Regions from separate parts of the Serratia marcescens subsp. marcescens ATCC 13880 genome, predicted to be linked through region 1. Evidence: predicted binding sites of a transcription regulator. Region 1 holds the regulator's gene; each other region holds the start of a gene.

What was found. The regulator Fur, encoded in region 1, represses iron uptake genes when iron is present. The targets are predictions, from matches to a motif close to ATAATAATGAGAACNACTATCAA.
Region 2: a site for Fur is predicted at 1,103-1,125, ahead of fes (enterochelin esterase). Genes of this name have one in related genera too.
Region 3: a site for Fur is predicted at 1,754-1,776, ahead of J0F90_RS17430 (Nramp family divalent metal transporter). Genes of this name have one in related genera too.
Region 4: a site for Fur is predicted at 1,466-1,488, ahead of fes (enterochelin esterase). Genes of this name have one in related genera too.

What each region holds. Positions count from the first base shown of each region.
Region 1 is NZ_CP071238.1:1,247,392-1,250,507, forward strand. Features, by position in the region: gene J0F90_RS05825 (beta-N-acetylhexosaminidase) at 1-629, shown strand, start outside; gene fur (ferric iron uptake transcriptional regulator) at 881-1,327, opposite strand; gene fldA (flavodoxin FldA) at 1,657-2,196, opposite strand; gene ybfE (LexA regulated protein) at 2,452-2,739, opposite strand; gene ybfF (esterase) at 2,996-3,116, opposite strand, start outside.
Region 2 is NZ_CP071238.1:332,124-335,239, forward strand. Features, by position in the region: gene J0F90_RS01490 (TonB-dependent siderophore receptor) at 1-927, opposite strand, end outside; gene fes (enterochelin esterase) at 1,212-2,591, shown strand; gene J0F90_RS01500 (MbtH family protein) at 2,566-2,772, shown strand; gene J0F90_RS01505 (enterobactin synthase subunit F) at 2,805-3,116, shown strand, end outside.
Region 3 is NZ_CP071238.1:3,647,387-3,650,502, forward strand. Features, by position in the region: gene J0F90_RS17425 (DUF2502 domain-containing protein) at 27-437, shown strand; gene J0F90_RS17430 (Nramp family divalent metal transporter) at 479-1,714, opposite strand; gene J0F90_RS17435 (NupC/NupG family nucleoside CNT transporter) at 2,092-3,116, shown strand, end outside.
Region 4 is NZ_CP071238.1:2,570,778-2,573,893, reverse strand. Features, by position in the region: gene J0F90_RS12340 (TonB-dependent siderophore receptor) at 1-1,336, opposite strand, end outside; gene fes (enterochelin esterase) at 1,538-2,845, shown strand; gene J0F90_RS12330 (MbtH family protein) at 2,876-3,100, shown strand.

The DNA.
Region 1 (3,116 bases):
ATCCGGACGAGCGCGGTTACTACTGGGGCACCCGCTTCAGCGACGAACGCAAGGTGTTCAGCTTCGCGCCGGACAACATGCCGCAGAACGCGGAAACCTCGGTCGACCGCGACGGCAACCACTTCAACGCCAAAAGCGACAAGCCGTGGCCGGGTGCCTACGGTCTGTCCGCTCAGCTGTGGAGCGAAACCCAGCGCACCGATCCGCAGATGGAATACATGACCTTCCCGCGCGCGCTGTCGGTGGCGGAACGCGCCTGGCACCGCGCCGGTTGGGAGCAGGACTATCGCGCCGGCCGCGAATACAAAGGCGGGGAAACCCACTTTGTCGATACCCAGGCGCTGGAGAAAGACTGGCTGCGCTTCGCCAATATCCTGGGCCAACGTGAACTGGCCAAGCTGGACAAAGGCGGCGTCGCTTATCGTCTGCCGGTGCCGGGCGCCCGCGTGGCGGGCGGCAAGCTGGAAGCGAATATCGCGCTGCCGGGATTGGGCATCGAGTATTCCACCGACGGCGGCAAGCAGTGGCAGCGCTATGACGCCAAGGCCAAGCCGGCGGTCTCCGGTGACGTGCAGGTGCGTTCGGTCAGCCCGGACGGTAAACGCTACAGCCGCGCCGAGAAGGTCTAGGTCTGGCTCCGGGGCCCGTGGTTCTGGCGGCGGGCCGCATCATAATGAAGGGGGAATGCGTTCGCCCCCGCGCGTGCCGGCGTGGGGCGGATGTTGAAGTGAGAGCAGTACGTGGAGTCGCAGTGCCGCTGCAATTGTAGTATTTCATGACATGATCTTCCCCCGGCTTGTCCGGGGATTTTTTTGCCCGTTGTACGGCGGGCATAAAAAAACCGCCCCAATGTGAGGCGGTTTTTCATAGCCGGTCAGGCTTATTTCTTGTCGTGCAGCGATTCGTCTTCGCGGCAGTCACCGGTTTCACAGTGGCCGTACAGGTACAGACTGTGGTTGGTGAGCTTGATGCCGTGCTGCTTGGCGATATCACGCTGGCGCACTTCGATGGATTCATCACTGAATTCGATCACTTTGCCGCAGTCCAGGCAAATCAGGTGATCGTGGTGATGCTGTTGGGTCAGCTCGAACACGGACTTGCCGCCTTCGAAATTGTGACGTGTCACAATGCCCGCATCGTCAAACTGGTTCAGTACGCGATAAACCGTCGCCAGGCCGATCTCTTCGCCCATATCAATCAGTTTTTTGTACAAATCTTCCGCACTGACGTGATGGCATTCCGGATTTTGCAGTACTTCCAGGATTTTGAGTCGCGGAAGCGTGACTTTTAAGCCGGCCTTCTTCAATGCGATGTTGTTGTCGGTCATGCGAATTCAGTCCTGTTACTATGCTAATCAAGTTGAGGCGTACTCGCCTGTGGCATCGGTCGGCACAAAGAGTTAATGCGTCTCATTATAGAACCGGTTGTACTAAATGGAAACCGCCGGTTGTTAACAAAGATATAATTGCACTATTGCATGTTTTGCATGCAACGCCTTGATGGATGGGATAAACCGATATCTCAGTCTACCGTGACGGGGTGGGAAGTTACAAATCTGTAGCTTCTATCGCAGCAATCCCTGTTGCCGATGACGGCCCTGTCGGCACACTATGCACTTTACAGGGCCTTTGTTCAACCTTTCGCCAGTACCGGCGTTTAGCCGACGATATCGGCCAGGCTCAGCTCTTCGACGATCTGTTTGACCCAGGCGTCCACGCGCTCATTGGTCAGCTCCGGCTGACGGTCTTCGTCGATCGCCAGACCGATGAAGTGGTTGTCGTCCGCCAGGCCTTTGGAAGCTTCGAAGTGGTAGCCTTTGGTCGGCCAGTGGCCCACGATGGCCGCGCCGCGCGGTTCGATGATGTCGCGGATGGTGCCCATCGCGTCACAGAAATATTCCGCGTAGTCTTCCTGGTCGCCGCAGCCGAACAGCGCCACCAGTTTACCGTTGAAATCGACTTCTTCCAGCGTCGGGAAGAAATCATCCCAGTCACACTGCGCTTCACCGTAGTACCAGGTCGGGATACCCAGCAGCAGGATATCGAACCCTTCCAGGTCTTCTTTGCTGCTTTTGGCGATGTCATGCACTTCTGAGACATCGTCGCCAAACTGTTTCTGAAGAATTTTCTGGATCATTTTGGCAATGTTTTCGGTATTGCCAGTGTCGCTGCCAAAGAAAATGCCTACAGTAGCCATATCGCGTATAACCTTTAAATTCAATTAATTGCATTACTCGGCGCCGGCACTGCCGCCGATTAAAATGATGCCATGACAAGAGCCTTTCGCCACGGTGGCGGGCGCCGACAGGCGCAGTCTCTTACCGGTAAATGCGTATCATGCCAGAAAGTGGCGCCGGGGTTTTATCGCATTTATGCGATGCCGAAGGATGAAGAAAAGCGTGGTCGATCCGGCGTTGTCCTTAACGCCGCGCCGCGCGTGCGGCCGAAGAGATCAATGTTCCGGCTGTTCTTCCGCCAGTTGCGCCAACAGCATCTGCTCGATGAGTTCGCTGCGGCTGATGTTGCGCTGTTCCGCCAGTTTGTTCAGGGCGTCCACCGCATCCGCGTTGATTTTCAGCTCTACGCGCCGCAATCCGCGCACTTTATCGCGCCGTAACTGATTGCGCTTATTGATTCTAAGCTGTTCATCGCGGGAAAGCGGGTTGGTTTTCGGGCGCCCCGGACGGCGTTCATCTGCGAACAGATCCAGCGTCGTGCGATCCGTTTGTTCTTTTGCCATAGGTAGCGGTACTGCAAGGGAGTTTGCATCAAAAAGCGCTCGCACGCTTCCGGAGGCATCGATTAACACACTTCGGGCCAATAAACCCTAACCCAAATTTACCCCCGAACCGGCGTTCGCGAACGCGCTGGCGCGGCGGCAAAATTATAGCGCGCCATATTACCCCAGCAGATGGAGCGGCGACAATGCCTAACTGCGGGCTAAACGCGCTAAGCCGTTATCTTTAGCGCGTTTTTTCGCCAGATTAACGTATTTTTCAGGCTTCGCCGAGGAAACGGTGGATGGCGCGCAGCACCGCTTCCGGTTTTTCGGCGTGCACCCAATGGCCGGTGCCGGCGACGACGTGCGCGCGGGCCTGCGGGAACTGGCGGGCGATA
Region 2 (3,116 bases), 920 kb from region 1:
GGCGTTGGTGTTGGTGTTCTGGGTATCGCCGGCGTACAGGTTGCCCTGGCGGCCATAGGCGTACTCGAACTCCAATGACTGCAGATGGGCGAAATCCCAGTGCAGCAAGGCGTCGATGTTTTTATCGACCACCCCCTCGCGCCCGGCCGGGACGCTGTTGGCGTAGGCGCCGACGCGTTCGGATTTATGCGATTCGTTAATGTCCCAGGCGTCGGCCTGCGTTTTGCTGTAGCCGCCGAACAGGCGGAAGCTCAGGGAATCGCTCAGCGGGCCGGACAGGCTGAAGTCGGTGCGCTTGGTGGCGCCTTCCTGCTTGTGCTGCGGCACGTTGAAGTAACCGTTCAGCGAGCCGTGCAGCGCATCGCCGGCTTTCTTGGTGATGATGTTGACCACGCCGCCCGCGGCGCCGTTGCCGTAGCGCGCTGCGGCAGGGCCGCGCAGCACTTCGATGCGCTCGATCATTTCCGGCGGCACCCAGGCGGTATCGCCGCGCGAGTCGCGCTCGCCGCGCCAGCCCTGACGCACCGAGTTGCGGCTGGAGGCCGGTTTGCCGTCGATCAGAATCAGGGTGTTTTCCGGGCCCATGCCGCGGATATCGATCTGGCGATTGTTGCCGCGCTGGCCGCTGGTGGAGTTGCCGGTCAGGTTAACCCCGGGCATGGTGCGGATCAGTTCGCTGATGTCGCGCGCCGGCGGGCGTTTTTTGATCTCGTCGGCGGTGATGGTGGACACCCCCGGCGCCTGCAGGTTCTGCCGGGCGGCGGTCACGACGATGGTGTCTTCGCCGCGCGGCTTTTTCTCCGTGGCGCCGCTGTTCTCTTCCGTGGTGGTGGTGTCGGTCTGCTGCGCGGCGTTGGCGAACGCGGACGCGCCCAATCCCAAGCCGATAAGAGTGGCTAAAGAATAACGTGATAGCTTGCTTTTCATCTGAGTGTCCTACCTTGCTGCCATCCCTCGCCGAATGGGGGGAAGGGCGGTTGTAGTTTTTGTGTAGTCGGAAATAGAAAATCGGCTGCGGCAAGGGATGCCATTGATGTATCCCCGATCCCTGTCCGTTGCGCGCAATACCAGCACGATCTCCAAGCCTTACACACTATTGCAAATGCAAATTATTATCAATAGTATTTGGCGTACAGTGCGTTCGGGCGGTGGCCGGCGATAGGGAAAAGTCGACGTTCCCGGTGCCGCCAACTACAAAATGGGTAGGCGTTGTGAATACAGAACTACAGTCAGAAAGCAGCAGATTATTGGCCAGCAGCAATGCGGGCAGTCCAGGGTGGTGGTTGACGGTGGCACGACGCGGTACGCCATGGGTAGAACCGGCGGGTAACGGCCGGTGGCGCACCACCTTCTTCTGGCGCGATCCTCAGGGATGCGAATTGACCTCCGCCTACCGTCGCGTGTGGATCAACATTAACTGCCTGACCGACCATCATCAGCCGAATCCGCCGCAAAGCCTGCAGCGCTTGACCGGTACCGACGTGTGGTACTGGCAGACCGAGCTGAGCGGCGCCTGGCGCGGCAGCTACTGCTTTATCCCCTGCTTTGACGAGCGGCCGCCGGCGTTCAGCGGCGACGATGCGCACGCCAACATGCACAACCTGCGTCACTGGTGGCACCAGGTGTTCGCCAGCGCTACCCCCGATCTGCTCAACCCTTATCGCTCCTGGCAAAGCGCCAGCGGCCACAGCGTCTCCGGTCTGCACATGCCGGATGCGCCGCCGCAGCCGGTATGGCGCTCGTTCGACGAGTATGAGATCGCCAGCGGGCGCTGCACGCCGCCACTGCCGGCGCGTTTGCAGCGCCATACCTGGCAGAGCGAACGCCTGGGCAACAGCCGCGATGTCTGGATCTACACCACCGGCGACAGCAAGCCGGCCGAGCGCCCGCTCGCGATCCTGCTAGACGGCCAGTTCTGGGCGAAGCAGATGCCGGTTTGGGAGCCGCTGATGCAGCTGACCCGCGAGGGGGCGTTGCCGGAAGCGGTGTATGTGCTGATCGACATCATCGATCTGCCGCACCGGGCGCGAGAATTAACCTGCAAGGACGATTTCTGGCTGGCGGTGCAGGAAGAACTGATGCCGCAGCTGGCCGACTGGGCGCCGCACAGCGACAAGCCGGCCGATACGGTGGTGGCGGGGCAAAGCTTTGGCGGCCTGGCTTCTCTGTACGCCGGGCTGCGTTGGCCGCAGCGCTTCGGCGCGGTGATCACCCAGTCCGGCTCCTACTGGTGGCCGCGGCGCGACATGCTGCAGCTGCCGAGCATTCCCGATGACGCCTGCTGGCTGATGCAGCAGGTAGAACGGCACGGCCTGGGCAACCACGGCGCGCTGAAGGTCTTTATGGAAGCCGGTTCGCAGGAAAAGCTGGTGCATCGGGTCAGCGGCGAAATGGCGGCGCGCCTGAGCGACGCCGGCCATCGGGTGCACTACCGGGTGGTGGAAGGCGGGCACGACGCGCTGTGCTGGCGCAGCGGCCTGACCGATGGGCTGCAGGCGGTATGGGCCTCCGCTTTCGCCACCGCTTATCCGGTATCGGCGACGGCAACGGCACGAGGAACACATGGTGGAAAGCCTGAATCCGTTCGATGATCAACAGCAGCGCAGCCTGGTGCTGCGCAACGTACAACAACAATACAGTTTGTGGCCGGATTTCCGCGCCATTCCGTCCGAGTGGACGATCGTCTTTGGCCCGGCGGCGCGCTCCGCGTGCGACGAGTGGCTGGAACAGCATTGGCAAGATATTCTGCCGGTCGCAGCACGCGAGGCGTGACCGGCGCCAGGTAATTACGGGAGCAATAAGCAGTGTCACACACCCCTAACTCTCTCAGCGGCCCGGCGCTTGCGGGCGAATGGCCGCTGGTCGCGGCGCAACCCGGCATCTGGGTCGCCGATCAAATCTCCCCGCATCGCAATGCCTACGCGGTGGCCCACGCCATCGAACTCAACGGCCCCATTGCCGTAGAGCCTCTGCTGCAGGCCATCATCCAGGGCCTGGGCGAGGTGGACATGCTGCGCCTGCGTTTTGCGGAACGCGACGGCGTGCCGGTGCAATGGCTGGACGACGCGCTGGCGGTGTATGAGCCGGAACTTGTCGATCTGACGACGTCGTCGGAT
Region 3 (3,116 bases), 2.4 Mb from region 1:
GGCCGCGCAAGCGGGAAGGAGAAGCCATGTTTAAACCTCTGCTCTTGGCCGCCATTTTGGCGGCGACGGTACTGCCCGCCGCACAGCAGGCGCATGCCGAAGGGATCAGCATCGATCTGATGCCGGGCGTTTCATTGCGCATCGGCGATCAGGATAACCGCGGCCGCTATTGGGATGGTTACGATTGGCGGGATCGCGACTGGTGGCAAGGCCATCAGGGGCGTTATCTCGGCGACCGCAGCCGTCGCGGTTACTACTGGGACGGCTATCGCTGGCGCGATGGCGACTACTGGCGTAAACACTATTACTACCATGAAGGACGCTATCGTAAATACGACAAACACTACGATAAGCACCACTGGAAGAAAGAGAAAAAGCACCACCACGATCATGACCGCGATCGCTGGCGCCGCCACGGCGATGACGACCGCGATTAACGACGACGGGCCGGCGCAACGCCGGCCCGCACTGTTTTTGCTTACAGCACGCTGCCGATCAGCAGGTAGCCGTTCAATCCCACCACCACCAGCACGATCAGCTTGCCCAGGTTTTGCACCAGCGGGCCGTTGACCATTTCCCCCATCAGCGCCCGATTGCCGGTGAAAGCCAGCAGCGGCACCAACGCCAGCGCAATGCCGAAGCTGAGCAGCACCTGGCTCAGCACCAGAATGCGCGTCGCATCCATCCCCAACATGATGACGATAAACGACGGCAGCATGGTCACCGCGCGCCGCAGCCACAGCGGAATATGGAAACGCACGAACCCCTGCATCACCACCTGCCCCGCCAACGTGCCGACCACGGTAGAAGAGAGGCCGGCCGCCACCAGGCTCAGGCCGAACACGGTGGCGGCGGCGTGCCCGAGCAGCGGTTGCAGCGTCAGGTAAGCCACGTCGAGATCGGCGATGCCGCTGTGGCCGCTGAAATGAAACGCGGCGGCGGCGGTGGCCATCATCGCCAGATTGACGAAACCGGCGATGGTCATGGCCACGGCGACGTCGACTTTGGTGGCGGCATAGCGTTCCGCCTTGTCGTGCTCGCCGCCGATTTGGGTGAGCGACGAATGCAGATAGATCACGTGCGGCATGATGGTGGCGCCCAATACCCCGGCAGCCAGGAATACCGCATCGCCGTTAGGCAGATCGGGCAACGCCATGCCTTTCAGCAGCGGCGCAAGCTGCGGCTGGGAAAACGCCAGCTCGACGATGTAGGCGGCGGCGACGAACAACAACAGGCCGCCGATCACCAGCTCCAGCGGCTTTTGCCCGCGCTTTTGCAGCATCAGAATTAAAAAGGTGGCGATGCCGGTCAGCACTGCGCCCTGCAACAAAGAGACGCCGAGCAACAGCTTGAAACCGATCGCCGCGCCGATAAACTCGGCCAGATCGGTCGCCATGGCGATGATCTCCGCCTGTACCCAATAGGCCCACACCGCCGGCCGCGGAAAGCGATCGCGAATATGCTCGGCCAGATTTTTCCCGGTGGCGATCCCCAGCTTGGCGGACAACAGCTGGATCAGCATCGCCATCACATTGGCCCAAACCACCACCCACAGCAGGCTGTAGCCGAATGAGGCGCCGGCCTGGATGTTGGTGGCGAAGTTGCCGGGATCGATATAGCCGATAGCGGCGATGAAGGCGGGCCCCATGAGCGAGAGTTTGATTTTTCTGGCGGAGCGACCGGAGGTGGTTTCAACCACGCGACTGTTCAGCATATGTTGAACCCTTACTGAAATTACGTTTATCTCCACTCTATATAAATGATAATAATTATCAAGCGCATTTGGAGCGGTAAAACTTATCTCTGTAATAGCCAACATTAACGGTTTTATCGAAGGGTTCAGCACGAAGCTTGCCGATTTCCGTGCTTTTGGGATGGGATTTTGGCTGCAATACCCCTGAAAGACAGGTTAGCACAAGAATACGAATTTCCTATTGCTGCTTTAACATCTTGATTTTTTATGCTTTTGCGCAACACTTTAGGAGAACTCCCACTATGATTTTCCATATTTGCAATAGAAGTCTCGTTTTTAAACGTAGCGTTACATAAAATGACAGCCGAAATTCAGCCTGCCTCAAATTTGGAGCAAACATGTCCCATATTGCGCACTTTGCGTTGGCGATAGTGGTGGTGGCGATCCTGGCCCTGTTGGTGTGCCGCGATCGTAAAAGCATCCGCATTCGCTATGTTATTCAACTACTGGTTATCGAAGTACTGCTGGCCTACTTTTTCCTGCATTCGGAAGCGGGTTTGGGCTTCGTAAAAGGATTCGCCGCGCTGTTTGACAAACTGCTCGGGTTTGCGGGACAAGGGACTGATTTCGTGTTCGGCGGCATGGGCGACAAAGGCCTGGCGTTCTTCTTCCTGAAGGTGCTGTGCCCAATCGTCTTCATTTCGGCGCTGATCGGTATTCTGCAGTACATCAAGGTGCTGCCGTTCATCATCCGCATTATCGGCACCGTGCTGTCGAAAGTGAACGGCATGGGCAAGCTGGAGTCGTTTAACGCCGTCAGCTCGCTGATCCTGGGGCAATCCGAAAACTTCATCGCCTACAAGGATATCCTGGGCAAGATGTCGGAAAAGCGCATGTACACCATGGCGGCGACCGCGATGTCTACGGTTTCCATGTCCATCGTCGGCGCCTACATGACCATGCTGGACGCCAAGTTCGTGGTGGCGGCGCTGGTATTGAACATGTTCAGCACCTTTATCGTGCTGTCGCTGGTCAACCCGTACGACACCAATAAAGAAGAAGAGCTGCACCTCGGCAACCTGCACGAAGGCCAGAGCTTCTTTGAAATGCTGGGTGAATACATCCTGGCGGGCTTCAAAGTAGCGATTATCGTCGCCGCGATGCTGATTGGCTTCATCGCCCTGATCGCCGCGCTCAACGGTGTGTTCAGCGCCATTTTCGGCCTGAGCTTCCAGGAAATCCTCGGCTACTTCTTCTATCCATTCGCCTGGATCATGGGCATCCCTAAACACGAAGCCCTGCAGGTTGGCAGCATCATGGCGACCAAACTGGTTTCCAACGAATTCGTGGCCATGATGGAACTGCAGAAAGTCTCTGCCGAGCTGTCGCCGCGCAGCCTGGGGATCCTGTCGGTGTTCCTGGT
Region 4 (3,116 bases), 1.3 Mb from region 1:
GATACACCCCGATCTGATTCAGCGTCTTCAAGTCGCTGGAAGCCAGCGCCAGCGTGCTGCCATCGATGCTGGGGCGAACCGGGTTGGCCCAGTCGATCGGGTAATCGTTGCCGCGATCGCGATACATTTTATAATCGCTATGGCTGTAGCGGTAATCCAGCCCGCCCAGCACGGTGTGTTTCACTTCGCCGGTATCGAACAGGCCCTTCAGCTGGTTATCCACGCCAAACTCGTTGGTCATCTGCGTTTCATGCTGCGCCATGCGGGTGACGGTGTGGTCGTTGACCTTCGAGTTTACGTTATAAACCAGATACTTATAGTCTTCATCGCGGTGGGTGAAGCGCAGGTTCTGGGTAAACGACAGCGCATCGCTGAAGTTATGTTCGAAGCTGTAGCCGATCGACGCCTGCTCGCGCCGCGACTTGTTGAAGCTGGGTTCGCTGATGTTAAAGTCATAGGGCACATAGCCCGCGCTGGTCGGGAACAGCGTGCCGGCGCGCGGCAGGAAGTTGCGCGACCCGGCTTTCGGATCGTTCTGGTAGCTGGTCAGCAGCGTAAAGCTGGTGTCTTCGTTCGGCAGCCAGGTGAAGGCCGGGGCGATGGCCACCCGTTGCTGCTTGCTGTCTTTGACAAACTCGTGTTCGGTTCGGGCGATACCGTTCAGGCGGTAGAACAGGGTGTTGTCGTCGTTGAGCTTGCCGCCGAAATCGAACGCCGTTTCCGCCAGATGGCGGTTGCCGGTGCTGAATTTGACTTCGTGAATGCTCTGGGCGGTAGGGCGCTTGCTGGTCATCACCACCACGCCGCCGGGGCTGACCTGGCCGTACAGCACGCCGGCCGGGCCGTGCACCATCTCCACGCGCTCCAGCAGCCAGGGATCGATCTGCCCGGCGCCGCCGTTTTGGCTCGAAAGGCCAAAGTGCAGACCGTCGAGCAGCTTGGGCGCATAGCGGAAGCCGCGGCTGATCACTTCGTCATTACGGTTGGAGTTGCCGCGGTAGGTGGTGATCACCCCGCTGGTGTAGTTCAGCGCGTCGGCGACCGACGCCGGCTCCTGGTCATTCATCTGCTCGCGCGTGACCACCGAGATGGACTGCGGCGTCTTGCGCAGAGGGGCGGCGGTCTTGGTGCCGGCGGCGCTCTCTTTGGCGACGATCCCTTTGACCGGCGCGGTCACGCTGTTTTGCGCGTCGGCGGTCACCAAAATCGTTTCGTCCGCTGCCGCAGACGCGTGTGGCGCCAAGGGCAATAACGCCAGCGCCGATCCCAGCAACAGACGCTTGGCGGACATCGCCTCCGCATTTCCGTTTTCTATCCCTTTGTTTTTAATCTTCATTATCTCTCCTGCATACCTGCTTTTGTGTGTCATGCCACCCTGATAAACCCCGAAATGCCGACAAGCGGTCTTATCCCGTCGACGTGGAGACGTCGTGTTTGCACGACGGTAAAAATCCGACAAATAGTATTGAAAATGATAATGAGTATCAATACGATTGTCAGGTTTTGTAAAAATCACTCATGTTATGTAAGGGGCGCTATGGAGTTTTTGCCGGAAAAGAGGCCAGGAAACGACCTTGAGGGATTGGCGGCGCAATGGCTGCGTGAAGAGGCGGCAGGGCAATCCGCGTGGTGGCAGAAGGTTGCCGCTCACGGCACGCCCATCGTCGAAGCGCACGATGAACAGCACGTCAAAATGACCTGGTTATGGCGCGACCCCGCCGGCGATGAACGGCACTCGCCGATATGCCGCGTTTACGCCGATATCAACGGCATTACCGATCACCACAGCACGTCCCCCAGCAGCCTGACCAGGCTCCCCGGCACCGACGTTTGGTACGGCTCGGCCGTTATCGATCGCCGCTGGCGCGGCAGCTACAGCCTGATCCCCATTACCGAGCGAGACCTCCCCCCCGTCTTCAGCGACGACGAAACGTTACGCGACCGCCAGCAGCGTGCCTGGTGGGTATCGCTGTTCCCGTTGGCGATCGCCGATCCGCTGAATCGCCTCTCTCTGGGGCCGTCTCATCGCCCGCGGCCCGTATCCCTGGCGCAAGGGCCGGATGCCGACGATCAAAGCGCCTGGCAGGCCGCCGATCGGCCGCTGGATGAGGCGCGGCTACAGCTTTTTCAGTGGCACAGCGCACGGCTGGGTAACCAGCGGCGCGTTTGGCTGTATGCCAGCGGCGAGGCGGCGGTGAAAGCGAACCGCCCGCTGGTGCTGCTGCTCGATGGCCAAAACTGGATCGAAAGGCACGCGCTGTTGCCGGTGATCGAGAACGAAACCGCGAAAGGGCGGTTGCCGCCCGCGTGCTGGTTGCTGATCGATGCGATCGATGGCGAACACAGGGAAAACGAGCTGCCTTGCAACGCCGCGTTTTGGCAGGCGGTGATCGACGAACTGCTGCCGCAGGCGCAGCGGCGCGAACCGTTCAGCGAGGCAGGGGCGCGCACCGTCGTCGCCGGCCAGAGCTACGGCGGGCTGGCGGCGTTATATGCCGGTTTGCACTGGCCAGAGCGCTTCGGCCACGTGCTGAGCCAGTCCGGCTCCTTCTGGTGGCCTACGGTGCAATTCGTTACCCAATTCGAAAAACGCCACGAACTGGAGGAAGGCTGGCTGATACGCCAGGTACGGCAGCGCAGCGCGGCGACACCCAAGCTCACCGTGATCCAACAGGCCGGCGATCGGGAGGCGGACATCGAATTCGTCAATCGCCAGATGCATCAGGCGCTGACGGCGGCCGGGCACCGCGCCGAATACCGCGTGTTTTCCGGCGGGCACGATGCGCTTTGCTGGCGCGGCGGCCTGGTGGACGGCGTGCGCCGACTGCTTGCCGTGATGGAATAACCCACACATTTTGACAGACAGGTAATGAAAATGACTCAGGAACAACAAAACCCGTTCGATGACGAAAGCCTCCGATTCTCCGTGCTGGTCAACGCGCAGCAGCAGTATTCACTGTGGCCGCAGTTTGCCGATACGCCGCAGGGGTGGCGCGTGCTGATGGGGCCGGCGTCGCGCGGCGAATGCATCGACTACATCGAAACGCACTGGCAGGACATGCGGCCGGCGGCGCTGAAAGCGGCGGATGCGGCGCGTTAAGCGCCAGGCAACCACA